DNA from 4 places in the Dickeya ananatis genome. Region 1 is predicted to be linked to each of the others. Evidence: predicted binding sites of a transcription regulator. Region 1 holds the regulator's gene; each other region holds the start of a gene.
The links. Region 1 encodes CRP, which controls carbon source genes, mostly activating them, when cyclic AMP is high. Its sites were predicted from a motif close to ATGTGANNNNNNTCACAT; they were not measured.
Positions count from the first base shown of each region.

Region 1 (4,286 bases):
GGCACGGCATTACGCCATTACCCGTCATAGCCCGTACAAAACCAAGATAATTTCGTTTTATCAGTCGTTTCATGGCCGTACCTTGTTTACCGTGTCGGTCGGTGGTCAGCCGAAATATGCCGATGGCTTCGGCCCGAAACCGGCGGATATCGTGCACGTGCCGTTCAACGATTTGGACGCGGTCAAAGCCGTGATGGATGACCACACCTGTGCCGTGGTGCTGGAGCCGATTCAGGGCGAAGGCGGCATTACGCCTGCGACACCGGCTTTCCTCAAGGGGGTGCGTGAGCTGTGCGATCAGTATCAGGCGCTGCTGGTGTTTGATGAAGTGCAGTGTGGTATGGGCCGCAGCGGTAAGCTGTTCTCTTATATGCACTACGGTATCACACCGGATATTCTGACCACCGCGAAAGCGCTGGGCGGCGGCTTCCCGATCAGCGCCATGTTGACCACGGAAGAGATTGCGTCGGTGATGGCAGTCGGGACGCACGGCACCACCTATGGCGGCAACCCGCTGGCTTGCGCGGTGGCGGAAGCGGCGCTGGATGTGATCAATACACCGGAAGTGCTGTCCGGCGTGGTCGATCGCCATGCGCGTTTTGTGTCTGCGCTGGAGCGCATCAACGCCCAGTACGGCATTTTTGATGAAATTCGTGGCATGGGCTTACTGCTAGGCGCACAACTGAAACCGGCCTGGCATGGCCGCGCCCGTGATTTTCTGGCGGCATCGGCAGATCTGGGGTTGATGATTTTGGTGGCGGGGCCGGATGTGATCCGTTTTGTGCCGTCTCTGGTGATCACCCCGGAAGAGATAGACCAGGGGATGGCGCTGTTTGAAAAAGCCGTGGCACAGGTAGTGAAGGGCGCATAAGCCGCGCTTTCCTCTCTACTAAAACGACAAGAGCGTGCCTGGGCACGCTCTTTTTGATCCGGCTGAGTTGGGCCGATGGATGTTGATCCGGTGAATGCGAATCAGCGAGTACCGTATACCACGATGGTTTTACCGTGGGCGGAGATCAGGTTCTGGTCTTCCAGCATTTTCAGAATACGGCCGACAGTTTCGCGGGAACAGCCGACGATTTGGCCGATTTCCTGACGGGTGATCTTAATCTGCATACCATCCGGGTGGGTCATGGCGTCCGGCTGTTTGGCCAGATTAAGCAGGGTTTGCGCGATGCGACCCGTCACGTCGAGGAATGCCAGGTTGCCGACTTTTTGCGAGGTAACCTGCAGACGACGTGCCATCTGTGAGGACAAGCGCATCAGAATGTCCGGGTTGACCTGGATGAGCTGGCGGAATTTTTTATAGGAGATTTCAGCAACTTCACAGGCTGTTTTCGCCCGGACCCACGCACTGCGTTCCTGCCCGTCTTCAAACAAGCCAAGTTCGCCGATAAAATCGCCCTGATTCAGATAAGACAGAATCATTTCCTTGCCTTCTTCATCCTTGATCAGCACGGCAACCGAGCCTTTCACGATGTAGTAAAGCGTCTCTGCTTTTTCACCCTGGTGGATTAGGGTGCTCTTCGATGGGTACTTGTGAATGTGGCAATGAGAAAGGAACCATTCGAGAGTCGGGTCTGTTTGCGGTTTGCCGAGAACCATTCGCTGTTATCCTCTGTTGTTAATTCACTGCGCAAATCACAGGGCTCAGAGTTCCCTGTACGGCGTGATAACATAGTTATAATTCAATTCCGTCCTGGCGGAATGACGTCAGGGAATATACTGAGGCTGTCTATCAGATGACGCCAGTAAGCCGGTGGTGGGTCAGGCATCGACGCAACAACACATGCCGGTTTACGCTTTTGTTTGTAACACAGGTTGAGTGTAGTGTCTTGTGTTGTCTCGCTTCAGCATGATTAAGCTCTGATTATCAGGCTTTTTTGTACATAAGCGATGTAAAATTTCAAAAATAATTGATTGAGGACAAAATTATGCAGGCGCGGGTGAAATGGGTTGAAGGGTTAACATTTCTTGGTGAATCCGCTTCCGGACATCAACTGCTGATGGACGGCAACGCAGGCGATAAAGCGCCCAGCCCGATGGAAATGGTACTGATGGCCGCAGGCGGATGCAGCGCCATCGATGTGGTGTCTATCCTGCAAAAAGGCCGTCATGACGTGGTGGATTGTGAAGTCCGCCTGACGTCTGAACGCCGTGAGGAAGCACCGCGTTTGTTCACCGCCATCAACCTGCATTTTATCGTCACCGGCAAGGGCTTGGGCGATAAAGCCGTGGAGCGTGCGGTGTCGCTGTCAGCCGAAAAATACTGCTCTGTGGCGTTGATGCTGGGAAAAGCCGTGAACATTACCCATAGCCATGAAGTGATCGCGCTGGATTAAGCGCCTGTTCGCGGCGGCGTGTTGTCCTGGCCGCCGCGTCGTTAAGCGCCGGTTCATCGGCGCTTATCATCGGTGCTTATCATCGGTATATTGCCGGTGTCAGTCGATTTTATTGCCTTCCATCAACCGCTGTACCAGCGGCATCATGATCAACTCCATCGCCAGCCCCATTTTGCCACCCGGCACCACCAGCGTATTGATGTGGGAAATGAACGAGCCCTGCAACATGGCCAGCAGGTAGGGGTAATCGATGCGGTCCAGCCCCTGAAAGTGGATCACCACGAAACTTTCGTCCATCGAGGGAATGGCTTTGGCGGCGAACGGGTTAGAGGTATCGACCGTCGGTACGCGCTGGAAGTTGATGTGGGTGCGGGAAAACTGCGGCGTGATATGGGTGATGTAGTCTTCCATCGAGCGCACGACGGAATCCATCACCGCCTCGCGGGAGTGTCCGCGTTCGTTGACGTCACGTACCAGCTTCTGAATCCACTCCAGGTTGACTATCGGCACCACGCCGACCAGCAGGTCGACATGCCGGGCAACATCATGCTGTGCGGTGACCACGCCGCCGTGTAATCCCTCATAGAACAGCAGGTCGGTCGGCTCAGGCATCGGCTCCCAGGGCGTGAAGGTCCCCGGCACCTGATTGTAGGGGATGGCCTCATCATAGGTGTGCAGGTATTTGCGGGTCTGCCCGGTGCCGCTACGACCGTATTCGATAAAGGTGTTTTCCAGTTGGCAGAAGTCATTGGCTTCCGGTCCGAAATAGCTGATGTGACGCCCCAGGTCCCGTGCCTTGCGGATCGCCATATCCATTTCCGGTCGGGTATAGCGGTGATAACTGTCGCCATCCACCAGCGCGGCGCGCAGATTCAGTTGCTGGAAGATCTTGCGAAACGCCAGGCTGGTGGTCGTGGTCCCCGCGCCGCTGGAGCCGGTGACCGCGATAATCGGGTGCTGGTGCGACATGGTGTGTAACCTCCGATGTGTAGGGCAATCTTCGGTGAAGTCATCATTCGATGAGTAAGGGCAATGCCGTGCAGAGCCATCAGGCCATGTTATATCTGATCATTGTTAGCATGTTTATCGCACACTGACACGGCAATTTACGATTGATTCAGGGCTGATACCGTTCATTGTTGCTGAGCTGGCGGCGGGGCATGATATTGACGGTTTCGTGTAATTCCGACCACACCAGGACGACCTCGCCGTTTGCCAGTTGCTGACGGATATCCGCCACTTTTTCTTCGAGTGTGCGCTCCTGCTCGCCGTAGTCGGTGCCTTCACGCAGGACGAATGATTCAATCAGATTTTGCAGTGTTTCCGGCGCTAGTTCTTGCCAGGGAATGATCATGCGTGCTGCTCCAGATAAGGGGTAAACCACTCGGGAATACGGTGCTCCAGCCACAATTCAGGCCGTTGCCATGATCCGCCAACAAAACCGACATGACCGCCATGCTCTGTCAACTGGTAGTCGATATTGGCCGGGAGTTGCGAGACATCAGCGATGACCTCCGGCGTCATAAACGGGTCGTCTTTGGCGTGGATGACCAGCAATGGTTGGCGGATACGCGGCAGCAACGGCAAGGCGCTGCTCCGTCGGTAATAATCGGTTGCGCCGGTGAAACCGTGCAGAGGCGATGTTACCAGCTCGTCAAACTCTCGCAGGCGATACACCCGACGTAACCGGCTGGCGGATATCGGCAGGCAATCGGGATACATCGTCAACTTGTGCAAGGCGTTACGGCGCAGCGAGTGCAGCAGATAGAACTGGTAAATACGCGAAAAACCCTGTTCCAGACGGGTGCCGCACGATTCGAGCATCAACGGCGCGGATACTACCGCCGCGGCATCCAATGGGCAGGCGGCCCCTTGTTGCGCCAGCAGGCAAGCCAGCATATTCCCGCCCAGAGAAAACCCCGCCGCGACGGTAGGGGCGTTACC
Region 1 covers NZ_CP040816.1:4,682,660-4,686,945, forward strand. Annotated here, with positions in the region: gene argD (bifunctional acetylornithine/succinyldiaminopimelate transaminase) at 1-871, shown strand, start outside; gene crp (cAMP-activated global transcriptional regulator CRP) at 973-1,605, opposite strand; gene FGI04_RS20885 (OsmC family protein) at 1,935-2,342, shown strand; gene FGI04_RS20890 (phosphoribulokinase) at 2,442-3,311, opposite strand; gene FGI04_RS20895 (YheU family protein) at 3,460-3,696, opposite strand; gene FGI04_RS20900 (hydrolase) at 3,693-4,286, opposite strand, start outside.

Region 2 (4,286 bases), 1.2 Mb from region 1:
AGGCGATATTCGCCGCCATCAGTTCTGGTAACAGTTCCAGCGTATTCAGACTGGTAGGCTCTTCCAGTGCGTGATAGCGCTGGCCGTCCACCAGATAGCGGCCTTTACACAGCGTCGGGTAACCCGCGTTTTCATTGTCCTGATAGCGGTCGATCAGCACATCATTCAGCCTTGATTCCATGCCGTTTTTCGTTTGTTGCCAGCGCACAAAGCGTGCCGGGGAGCAGGCACCCACGGTGTTGGGGGATTCGCCGGTCAGGTAAGACGACAGGTAACAACGTCCTTCGGCCATGATGCACAGGCTACCGAAGGCGAACACTTCCAGCGGCACCGGGCTGGTGCGCGATAGCTGCTTGACCTGATGGATGGACAGTACGCGTGGCAGCACAACACGGGCGACATCAAAGTGGCGCTGATAAAAGCGGATGGCTTCCTCGTTGGTGGCGGAGGCCTGAACCGACACGTGGCGCTCTACCGACGGATAACGCTCGGCGGCATATTCCAGCATCGCCAGATCCGCCAGAATCAGCGCATCGGCTCCTGCGGTTTGCACGGCAGTATCCACCGCTCGCTGCCAGCGTGGGTAACCATCCGGGTGAGCGAAGGTATTAATAGCAATATGCAGCTTGCGACGGTGGCGATGCACGTAGTCGCTGGCGTCCTGTAATTTTTTGTCGTTGAAATTGAGGCCGGCGAAGTGGCGGGCATTGGTATCGTCTTTCAGCCCGATGTACACCGCGTCGGCGCCATGATCGATGGCGGCTTTCAATGCCGGCAGGTTACCGGCGGGGCAAAGCAGTTCCATTCTTACGTCCTTTCATCACGGCCTAACGCAGCGGGCCGGTTTGCAATGAGACAGAATCTTAGTGAACCCGGCAGCCAGCAACTTTGATTTAAACCAGCATATCGGGGAATTGCTGGCGCTTTGCGGTCGTGATTTCGCGCAGAACACGCTAAATTTATTTCATCACCATCGTGTGACTTTTCCTGCGGGTGTCGCCAGACGACGTTAAAAAAACGCTTCCGGCACTTTTATTGATGTAGACCCTTGCTGCCCGTTTCCCGTTCTATGGCAGAATAATGACCATGTCGGTCAGGCAGCATTGCTTTATGAGGAGTACGCCAGTGTTGGAAAAATTACGAGCGCAGATTGTGCGTCAGGGGCCACGTTTACTGAGTAAGCCGTTAACGTTAACGCCTTTCTTCCTGCAACGCCGGGTGCTGGAGCAACTGCTGGGTTGGCAGTTCCGTCAGGCATTGGAAGAAGGTGAGCTGGATTTTCTGGAAGGTCGCTGGTTACGGGTTGAAGTCCGTGATATCGGTTTGCAGTGGTTTGTTACGCTGCGCGATAACCGACTGGAAATCAGCCATAACGAGCTGGCGGACGTCAGCTTTAGCGCCGATGCCAACGATCTGATTTTGATAGCCGCTCGCCGGGAAGACCCGGATACGCTGTTTTTCCAGCGTCGTCTGCGTATTGAAGGCGATACCGAGCTGGGGCTGTACGTCAAAAACCTGATGGACGCCATCGAGCTGGAAAATATGCCTGCACCGTTGCGGGTGGCGTTGCTGCAACTGGCGGGATTTGTCGCAGCCGGTTTACAGGAGGGCGCGGAGCCGGTTAGCCCGCACGCGCCAGTATCATGTTGATTCGCGTTGAGATTCCGGTGGATGCACCGGGGATTGATGCCTTACTGCGGCGCTCGTTCCCTACCAGTGCGGAGGCGGAGCTGGTGCATCAGTTGCGTGAAGACGGCCAGCTGACGCTGGGGATCGTCGCGACTGACGACGAGGGCGGTGTCATCGGCTATGCCGCGTTTAGCCCGGTCACGCTGGGCGGCGAAGATTTACAGTGGGTCGCGCTGGCACCGATGGCGGTGGACGAAAACCACCGTTGTCAGGGTATTGGCGAGAAGCTGGTGTACGAAGGGCTGGATGCACTTAACGAGTTTGGTTATACCGCGGTGGTGGTGCTGGGCAACCCGCGCTACTACGCGCGTTTCGGCTTTGTGCCGGCAGCGGAACAGCAACTGTATTGCCGCTGGCTGGGTTACGAGTCGGACTTTCAGGTCTATCCGCTGGCAGATAACCACTTTCAGGGTGCCAGCGGTCTGGTGGAGTACGCCGAACCGTTTAATCGTTTTTAAAGCACGGCAGAAAATCGGTCAGTGTCGAAGGCTGGTGTTGTACCAGCCTTTCTTTTTGCAGTTTGCTCAGTTGCTTGATGCGGTATTCCCATTTCAGCGCCGTCGAGCGATCACCCGCCACACAATGATACACCAGCGTCAACGGCCCTTTTCCGCGCAGTGATCGCGCACCTTTGCCATTCTGATGCTCTGCCAGACGCCTGTCGACATCGGTGGTAATGCCGGTATAAAGCCATCCGCTGCCAGTACGCAGCAGATACACAAACCAGATAGTCTCACTGTTGTTCACGCCATTTCCTTTTCGTGGTTTAGCGCTTATTTTACGGTGACAAGCCGATAAAGGCTGCCTGTTTGACGGCATTCAGGCAAGTATTCCCCGCGTCAGCGGGGATAAGCGTGAACCTAATAGCGCGGCACAATCCGTCACGATGTCCTGGGCTTTATTGTGATAATATTCACATCTATCGTGAATTATGTGTGTGTAATTTCTTTTTTATGTGAATAAAACCACAAAATGGGTTGTCATCTCCGGGTGAAATAGCCGTATTCGCCGGAGATATGACCGTGTGGTCGATGATCGGGAGCCTTGTATGACTGATTTAACTGCAGCAGCGCAGCGTGCGCTGGGATTGATGGATTTAACCACCCTGAATGATGACGACACCGATGAAAAGGTGACGGCCCTGTGTCGTCAGGCCAATAGCCCGGCGGGGAAAACCGCTGCTATCTGTATCTACCCGCGTTTTATACCGCTGGCGCGTAAGGTGCTGCGTGAGCAGGGTACGCCGGATGTTCGTATCGCCACCGTGACCAATTTCCCACACGGTAACGACGACATTGATATCGCGCTGGCGGAAACCAATGCGGCTATCGCCTACGGTGCCGACGAGGTGGACGTGGTGTTCCCGTATCGGGCGTTGATGGCGGGTAACCGTGAGATCGGTTTCGAGCTGGTGAAAGCCTGTAAATCGGCCTGTGCGGCAGCCGGTGTGCTGCTGAAAGTGATCATTGAAACCGGTGAGTTGAAAACCGACGCACTGATCCGTGAAGCCAGTGAGATTGCGATTGATGCGGGTGCGGATTTCATCAAAACCTCGACCGGGAAAGTCGCGGTAAACGCTACGCTGCATTCGGCTGAGGTGATGTTGAGTATCATCCGCGATAAAGGCGTTGGCGAGCAGGTTGGGTTTAAACCCGCGGGTGGCGTGCGTACGGCACAAGATGCTGCCGATTATCTGCAACTGGCCGATAGCATAATGGGCGCTGGCTGGGCAGATGCCCGTCATTTTCGTTTCGGCGCGTCCGGTTTGCTCGGCAGCTTGCTGACCACACTGGGCCATGCCGTCGGGCAGGCGCGCAGCAGCTACTGATGCGGTTCGTGCTACCGGCGCGACGCAGGCGTACCTCAGCACCAGACAGGAGAAGCTATCGTGTTTCTGATTCAGGAAATTATTCGTAAAAAACGGGACGGCCATCCGCTCAGTGCGGAAGAGATTCGCTTTTTTATTAACGGTGTGCGCGATAACACCGTGTCAGAGGGGCAAATTGCCGCACTGGCGATGACCATCTTCTTTCACGATATGACGATGGATGAACGGGTGTCGCTGACGCTGGCGATGCGCGATTCCGGCACGGTGCTGGATTGGTCCGGCTTACACCTGAATGGCCCGCTGGTGGACAAGCACTCTACCGGTGGCGTTGGCGATGTGACATCACTGATGCTGGGGCCGATGGTGGCGGCTTGCGGCGGCTATGTGCCGATGATCTCTGGCCGTGGACTGGGCCACACCGGTGGCACGCTGGATAAACTGGAGTCCATTCCGGGGCTGGATATCTTCCCTGATGACGAGGTGTTTCGTCAGATTATCCGTCAGGTCGGGGTGGCGATTATCGGACAAACCAGCTCCCTGGCCCCGGCAGACAAGCGTTTTTACGCCACCCGCGACATCACCGCTACCGTGGATTCCATCCCGCTGATTACCGCTTCCATTCTGGCGAAAAAACTGGCGGAAGGGCTGGATGCGCTGGTGATGGATGTTAAGGTCGGTTCCGGTGCGTTTATGCCGACCTATGAGCAGTCTGAACAGCTGGCGAAGGCGATTGTCGGTGTCGCCAATAATGCCGGTTGCCGTACCAGTG
Region 2 covers NZ_CP040816.1:3,509,955-3,514,240, reverse strand. Annotated here, with positions in the region: gene ubiU (ubiquinone anaerobic biosynthesis protein UbiU) at 1-805, opposite strand, end outside; gene ubiT (ubiquinone anaerobic biosynthesis accessory factor UbiT) at 1,126-1,650, shown strand; gene FGI04_RS15555 (GNAT family N-acetyltransferase) at 1,644-2,147, shown strand; gene FGI04_RS15550 (GIY-YIG nuclease family protein) at 2,134-2,436, opposite strand; gene deoC (deoxyribose-phosphate aldolase) at 2,738-3,517, shown strand; gene deoA (thymidine phosphorylase) at 3,578-4,286, shown strand, end outside.
Region 2: deoC (deoxyribose-phosphate aldolase) is a predicted target of CRP. The motif match lies at 2,591-2,608, and genes of this name have one in related genera.

Region 3 (4,286 bases), 810 kb from region 1:
CGCGGGTATTGTCACGAATAAGCAGGATAACGCTCAATGCCAGAATACAGCCAATCACCTGACCAATCGCATTATCCAGAAACTGGGACAGATTGAACTGCATCGGGTTGCTGAGTACCATAATGTTGATGGTACTGGCCAACGCCCCCAACGACCCCAAACGTCGTTTCTGTACCTCAATGCCTATCACAAACGCGACACCACCGAGGCTCAGACACAGTAATAGCAGGCTTTGCTGGGTAGACGGCAGTACCAGCATGAACATCAGCGCGCCTAGCGGCAGTGCCACCAGCGTACCGATCAGAAAGTCTTTCGCCGCCACCAGTGGATTGGGTAAGCGCATCGCCAGCGAGGTCACTACCGCCAGCATCACCATACAAACGCTGCCTGATGTCCAGCCGGTCCACAACCAGAACAAGCATCCAAGTCCTGTGGCGACCGTCGTACGCACGCCGTTGATCATGGCATGGTGGGTTTCCGCCGAACTGGCCTTGACCGGGATATCAGCCTCCAGTAATGCCGCTTCACTCTGGCTGATGCGTACGTTAGTTTTCACGCCTTTCGCCAATAATTGGTAGCGTGCCGCCGCCCCCAGCCAGCTCACCAGTGTTGGCGGCAGACTGCGGCTGTGCGCCGCTGCCAGGTGGCGTAACTGCCGTAAACGCCGCTGTACGTCGGCGGGGGTCTCTGCCGGTTGTTCCAGCATCACGGCGATCGCCCCTTTGACGGCATCTGGGCGGTCTTGCTGCGTCAGGCGGGTTTCGCACGCCTGGGTAATCATGACCCAGGATTGGGTCAACAGCGTGGTTATACGGCGGCTGGCACCCTGCCAGCGTGACGACTCCATCATCAGTACACTACGCATCCCGTTGATGGCATGCGTTTTACGCACCAGACCATTCCAGACGACGTCCAGTTCCTCTTTTGATATGCCATTCACGCAACGTTGCAGCAAGTGGTATTGTCCCACCAACAGCTCTTCCACCGCACGGTCGATCTCCTGTTTGATCGATCGGGGCGAAAACAGCAGGTCAGCCAGAATGGCACAAACGATACCCAGCACGATTTCGCTACATCGTTCCACCGCAAATTGCAAAATACGCAACGGCTCGCTCTGGCTGGTCACGACAATAATCAGCGTCGTGTATCCCGCCAGCGCAAACACATAAGCGTTCTCTACTTTTACCAGCGACGAAATCCATACACAAACACCGGCCCACAAGCAGCACAACAGCAGCATCAATGCGGGAGCCCGAACAGTGGCGATGATAATCACCAATGCCCCAATACAGCCGATAAACGTGCCGATCACCCTGAGCATGCCACGGTGACGAATGGCACCAGAAAACGGGTCTCCGCCAGCCACAAAAGCCGGACCGGCCGCCACAATGGCAGCGGTCAATGCCGCCCAGCGCGGGGTTTCCAGTTGCAGGTGAAAACCCAGCACCAGCGACAATACGATGGCGGTGCTGAGTTTGAACGCAAACCGCAAGCGCAAAAACGCGGGTCTGTTGATCATAAGAAGACTCGCTTAGCCAAACTCACGCAGGCGGTGTAGCAGTTGCAGCAGCGGCGACATCGGCGTGGTGTTGCGGGTATGTTCACCGGTCACCACCACAGTGGCGGTGGTTCCAGCCGGATACAGGTCGCCCCATTGCTGATCGAGGCGAATTTTTACCGGTACCCGTTGCGCCAGCCGTACCCATTCCAGATTGGAGTCCACCGTCGCCAGACCTTTGCTATCAGAGGAACTGCTGCTGTTGGTGACCCCCGCCGCTATGCTGTCCACCGAGCCGAACAAAATCTGGTTGCTGCCCAGCGGCGTGATTTCCACCCGATAACCGGGGCGTACACCCGCCAGTTTGGTTTCTTCCATGTAGGCCAGCAGATAGAACGAATCTTTCTTCACCAGCGCCACCGCCGTAGAACCACGGGTAATGAATTCACCGGCATGCACATGTAAATTGGTGACCCAGCCATCCGACGGGGCTCTCACCACCGTGCGCGCCAAATCAAGTTTCGCCTGTTCCAGTTCAGCCTGTGCCTTCGCCAGTTGGTGCTGCGTGGTCTGCAACGCATTGCCGGATTGTTCTATTTCCTCACGCGACATCGCCTGCACGCCGAGGTGTAAACGGCGCGCCGACTCTCGTTTTTTCTCATCGACCAGCGCCTGATAATAGCCCACATCAGCCTGAGCCTCTTCCAGCGCCTGCTGGTAACGTGGTTGATCGATAACGAACAACACATCGCCTTGTTTCACCGGCTGGTTATCCTGCACTTTTACCTCGGTCAGCAGACCGCTGACATCGGGGGCTATCGCGACGACATCGGCACTAAAACGGGCGTCACGCGTCCAGGGGGATTCGGTGTAAAACGACCATACGCGCACCAGTGCTACCGCTGCCAACAACACCAGTAACAGTGTTATTGCCATGCGACTGAATTTTTTGATCATCACTTTCACAACAGATGTTTTCACAACAACCTCAAAGACCGAAACGGAACAGCAGATAGAACAGGCAGATAAACAGTGCGGTATTAAACAAAGCCGGGTGCCACACCAGGTCATAAATCCCCGTGGGATGCAGCAACCGGATGCAGACAAAAAATAACGCCAGCGCCACCAGCAGTACAAAAAATACCGGTGGAAACGACAAACCAAACAGCACCATAACCGGGAGTGAATTCATCCTCTTTTCCTTCTATTCCCCATATCCCCCTTACCGCGTCTGCTGCTCTCCCCCCTCTGGCGAAACAACGAGGAGGCGGTGAAAACAGAATGAATGTCCGTTTCCGCCAACAGGATTGCCGACGAATAAAGACCGAGCATTAACTGAATAATCGCGATGGTGGGTTCTGATGTAATGGGTATCGCTTACCATGCTACATCAGCGTTTTTAACCCTTTGAAACAACCAAAGCAGTGAAGACGGGTAATCGAGGCCACGCGTTGTAGCCAGACAAGCTATATTATGAAACGTTATTATTGTGTTATCTACGCAGCGTGATCTAAATCACTTTTAAGCCAGGGTTAACAATGGAACGATTAAAGAGTATGTCAGTGTTCGCCAAAGTGGTGGAGTTCGGCTCGTTCACCGCCGCTGCACGCCAACTGGCGATGAGCGTCTCCGCCGTCAGTCAGACGGTGACCCGGCTGGAAGATGAGCTACAGGTGAAACTGCTCAATCGCAGCACCCGTAGCATCGGGCTGACAGAAGCGGGTAGGATCTATTATCACGGCTGCCGACGTATGCTGCACGAAGCACAGGAAGTCCATGAGCAGTTATACGCGTTCAATAACACGCCAATCGGTACCTTACGCATCGGCAGTTCCTCCACCATGGCGCAAAACGTACTGGCCACGATGACCACAGAAATGCTCAAGGAGTACCCCGGATTATCGGTTAATCTGGTATGTGGCATTCCGGCACCGGACCTGATTGCCGATGGGCTGGATATCGTTATTCGGGTTGGTGCGTTGCAGGATTCCAGCCTGTACAGCACTCGCCTTGGTTCGATGCCGATGGTGGTTTGCGCCGCCAAAAGCTACCTGGCGCAGCATGCCGCGCCAGAAAAGCCCGGTGATGTGAGCAACGCGTCCTGGCTCGAATACAGCGTCCGCCCGGACAGCGAATTCGAACTGATCGCCCCGGAGGGCATCACCACCCGGCTGACGCCGCAAGGGCGCTTCGTCACCAATGATCCGGTTACGTTGATTCGCTGGGTGAAAAACGGCGCTGGCATCGCTTATGTGCCGCTAATGTGGGTATTTGAAGAGATCAAACGTGGAGAGATAGAGATCCTCTTTTCGCGCTACCACTCCGATCCACGCCCGGTATACGCGCTTTATACCCGCCGCGACAATCTGCCGTTAAAAGTACAGGTGTGCATCAACTACCTGACCGAGTACTTCAACAAGGTGGCGCTGATTTATCAGGGATACCGACAGGAGCACCCGCAAACCGGGTTACCGCAGAAATAACGCAGGCCGCGCAAAGGCGGCCTGCATTCATACTCTTAGTTGCATAACTTCTAGTTGCATCACGTCTAGTTGCATCGCTTCACTCAGGCGGTACCGCCTACCGTGATGCTATCCAGCTTCAACGTTGGCTGGCCGACGCCCACCGGCAGGCTTTGCCCTTCTTTGCCGCACACCCCGACGCCTCTATCCAGCGCCAAATCGTTGCCGACCATCGAGATCTGCTGCATGGCCTCAATGCCAGAGCCAATTAACGTCGCCCCTTTCACCGGCGTGGTAACGCGTCCCTTCTCAATCAAATACGCTTC
Region 3 covers NZ_CP040816.1:3,873,762-3,878,047, forward strand. Annotated here, with positions in the region: gene aaeB (p-hydroxybenzoic acid efflux pump subunit AaeB) at 1-1,519, opposite strand, end outside; gene aaeA (p-hydroxybenzoic acid efflux pump subunit AaeA) at 1,532-2,455, opposite strand; gene aaeX (p-hydroxybenzoic acid efflux pump operon protein AaeX) at 2,487-2,690, opposite strand; gene aaeR (HTH-type transcriptional activator AaeR) at 3,037-3,981, shown strand; gene tldD (metalloprotease TldD) at 4,065-4,286, opposite strand, start outside.
Region 3: aaeR (HTH-type transcriptional activator AaeR) is a predicted target of CRP. The motif match lies at 3,002-3,019, and genes of this name have one in related genera.

Region 4 (4,286 bases), 190 kb from region 1:
AAGTGGGTTATACACCGGGCGTGGAAACCACCACTGGGCCGTTGGGGCAGGGTATCGCTAACGCGGTCGGTATGGCGATTGCCGAACGTACGCTGGCTGCACAGTTTAACCGTCCGGGACATGACATCGTTGACCACCACACCTATGTCTTCCTGGGTGATGGTTGCATGATGGAAGGGATCTCACATGAGGTCTGTTCACTGGCGGGTACCCTGAAGCTGGGTAAACTGGTTGCGTTCTACGATGACAACGGTATTTCCATCGATGGCCACATTGAAGGCTGGTTCACGGATGATACCGCTGCCCGCTTTGAATCCTATGGCTGGCACGTGATTCGTGGCATTGATGGTCATGATGCTGATGCCATCCAACGCGCTATCAAAGAAGCGCAGAGCGTCACTGACAAACCGTCGCTGCTGCTGTGCAAAACCGTGATTGGTTTCGGTTCTCCGAACAAAGCCGGTACCCATGATTCCCACGGCGCACCGTTGGGTGATGCCGAAGTGGCTGCGACCCGCGAGCAATTGGGCTGGAAATACGGTCCGTTTGAAATCCCGGCTGATATCTATGCCGCCTGGGATGCTCGCAAAGCTGGTGAAAGCAAAGAAGCGGCCTGGCAACAGGCGTTCAATGCCTATGCCAGCGCCTATCCGGAACTGGCTGCTGAATTCACTCGTCGCGTGAACGGCGAACTGCCGGCTAACTGGCAGGCCGAGTCGACTAAAGTGGTCGAACAACTGCAGGCTAACCCGGCCAAGATCGCCAGCCGTAAAGCCTCGCAGAATGCGCTGGAAGCCTATGGCAAGCTGCTGCCGGAATTTCTGGGCGGTTCTGCCGACCTAGCGCCGAGCAACCTGACGATTTGGTCTGGTTCTAAAGCGCTGAATGAAGACCCGGCTGGTAACTACATCCACTATGGGGTGCGCGAATTTGGCATGACTGCCATTGCCAACGGTATTTCGCTGCACGGCGGTTTTGTACCGTACACCGCGACGTTCCTGATGTTCGTGGAATACGCCCGTAATGCGGTGCGTATGGCAGCACTGATGAAAGTGCGCAGCATCTATGTCTACACCCATGACTCCATCGGTCTGGGTGAAGATGGCCCGACCCATCAGCCGGTAGAACAACTGGCCAGCCTGCGTGTTACGCCAAACATGAGTACCTGGCGCCCGGCGGATCAGGTTGAAACTGCGGTAGCCTGGAAATACGCCATTGAGCGTAAAGACGGCCCGACAGCGTTGATTCTGTCTCGTCAGAATCTGGCGCAGCAGGAACGTACCGCTCAGCAGTTGGCTGATGTCGCTAAAGGCGCTTACGTGCTGAAAGACAGCGGCGGCCAGCCGCAGCTGATTCTTATCGCTACCGGTTCTGAAGTCGAACTGGCGGTTGCTGCCTGGCAGAAACTGAGCGAAGAAGGCGTTAAAGCGCGCGTGGTGTCCATGCCGTCTACCGATGCATTCGACAAACAGGATGCGGCCTATCGTGAAGCGGTGCTGCCGTCTGCCGTGAGCGCCCGTGTGGCGATCGAAGCGGGTATTGCTGACTACTGGTACAAGTATGTTGGCCTCAATGGCGCAATTGTTGGTATGGAAAGCTTTGGCGAATCCGCACCGGCAGAAAAACTGTTCGACGTATTTGGCTTCACTACCGATAACGTGGTGGCGAAGGCGAAAGCGCTGCTGAAATAACGCTGTTCTGCAGTTAGTGATTCTTGTAAGGCCGGGATGGTTTCCCGGCCTTTTTTGATCCCGCTAGTCTGGGGTTAACATCTGAGTTGAACAAACTGTGCGGTAATTATTTGACGCGGATCACTCTTCTGGCATCCTCCCTGCCGCCATATTTCTTTTGTCAGGCAATTCGTTTATGCTAGCTGAAGCGTTTCAGTTGTTGGTGTGACAGCGTTTGGCAACAAAGTTATACAGCGGGCTTTACGTGGTGACAGGACCTGTGCAACAAGCGGTTTATACCCCAATAATTCGAGTAGCGCAGCCAACGCACCCGCAACTTGAAGTATGACGGGTATATTTCTGACGACGTACTGATTATCCTATAAGGCGCAATGCTTTTATCACTACACAGGGAATTTCATGACAATCCGTATTGCGATAAATGGCTTTGGTCGTATAGGTCGCAGTGTTCTGCGTGCGTTGTATGAATCCGGTCGGAGAGCCGAAATTACGGTGGTAGCGATCAATGAGCTGGCCAATGCCGAAGGGATTGCCCATCTGCTCAAGTACGATAGCAGTCATGGCCGTTTTTCGTGGGATGTCCGTCAGGAGTGCGCTCGCTTATCGGTAGGGGATGACACTATTCGCCTGTTGCATGAGTCGGATCTCCGCTCTTTGCCGTGGGGCGAGCTGGGTGTCGATATCGTGCTGGATTGCAGCGGTGTGTACGGTAGCCGCGCCGATGGTGAAGCCCATCTGGCGGCAGGTGCGAAAAAAGTGCTGTTTTCCCATCCCGGAGCACCAGATCTTGATGCCACCATTGTGTATGGCGTTAATCATCAGGATCTACACTCGGCTCACCGTCTGGTATCCAACGCCTCCTGCACCACCAACTGTATTATTCCGATTATTAAACTGCTGGACGATGCGTATGGCATCGAGAGCGGTACCGTGACGACGATCCATGCGTCGATGAACGACCAGCCGGTGATCGATGCGTATCACCATGACCTGCGGCGTACCCGTGCCGCCAGTCAGTCGATCATCCCGGTGGATACCAAACTGGCGGTGGGTATTACCCGTTTCTTTCCGAAATTCGAAGATCGCTTTGAGGCGATTTCAGTGCGGGTGCCGACGATTAATGTCACGGCCATTGATCTTAGCGTCAGCGTGAAAAACGCGGTAAACGTAAGTGAAATCAATACGCTGTTTCGCCAGTCAGCGCAGAATACATTTCGTGGTATAGTTGATTATACCGATTTGCCGTTGGTCTCAGTGGACTTCAACCACGACCCGCATAGCGCGATAGTGGATGGGACGCAAACCCGGGTCAGCGGAGGGCATCTGATCAAGACGCTGGTCTGGTGCGATAACGAATGGGGCTTTGCCAATCGGATGTTGGATACAACATGGGCGATGGCGGCCTGCGGTTTCTGATAGGCGGTGCCGGGAAACCGACACCTCACTCAAGCAACTTTAAAGAGAATCAACAAGAGGATTCACCATGGCTGTAATTAAGATGACCGACCTGGATTTGGCTGGCAAACGCGTGCTGATCCGTGCGGATCTGAACGTGCCGGTTAAAGATGGCAAAGTGACGTCTGACGCCCGCATCCGCGCATCCCTGCCGACCATTGAAATCGCCCTGAAGCAAGGTGCCCGCGTGATGGTGACATCCCATCTGGGCCGCCCGACCGAAGGCGAGTACAACGAAGAATTCTCCCTGCTGCCGGTAGTGAACTACCTGAAAGACCATCTGTCTGCGCCGGTGCGTCTGGCGAAAGATTACCTGGACGGCGTTGATGTGGCCGAAGGTGAGCTGGTTGTACTGGAAAACGTCCGCTTCAACAAGGGCGAGAAGAAAGACGACGAAGTGCTGTCCAAAAAATACGCCGCACTGTGCGATGTGTTTGTGATGGATGCGTTCGGTACTGCACACCGTGCGCAGGCTTCAACCCACGGTGTCGGCAAATTCGCCCCGATCGCCTGTGCCGGCCCGCTGCTGTCTGATGAACTGGAAGCACTGGGTAAAGCATTGAGTAACCCGGCTCGTCCGATGGTGGCTATCGTCGGTGGTTCCAAAGTGTCTACCAAGCTGACCGTGCTGGATTCACTGTCTAAAATTGCTGACCAACTGATCGTCGGTGGCGGTATCGCCAATACCTTCGTTGCCGCTCAAGGCCATAACGTCGGTAAATCGCTGTACGAAGCGGAACTGATTCCAGAAGCGAAGAAACTGCTGGAAACCTGCGATATTCCGGTACCGAGCGATGTACGTGTTGCAACAGAATTCTCCGAAACTGCCAGCGCGACGTTGAAATCCGTGACTGCCATTAAAGATGATGAACAGATTCTGGACCTGGGCGACGTTTCTGCTGAACGTCTGGCTGACATCCTGAAAAACGCCAAGACGATTCTGTGGAACGGCCCGGTTGGTGTATTCGAATTCCCGAACTTCCGTAAAGGGACGGAGATTGTGGCGAATGCTATCGCCAACAGCGATGCCTTCTCTATCGCAGGCGGCGGTGATACGCTGGCGGCAATCGATCTGTTCGGCATTGCCGACAAGATCTCCTATATTTCTACCGGCGGCGGCGCTTTCCTGGAGTTTGTGGA
Region 4 covers NZ_CP040816.1:97,159-101,444, forward strand. Annotated here, with positions in the region: gene tkt (transketolase) at 1-1,691, shown strand, start outside; gene epd (erythrose-4-phosphate dehydrogenase) at 2,091-3,107, shown strand; gene pgk (phosphoglycerate kinase) at 3,175-4,286, shown strand, end outside.
Region 4: epd (erythrose-4-phosphate dehydrogenase) is a predicted target of CRP. The motif match lies at 1,800-1,817, and genes of this name have one in related genera.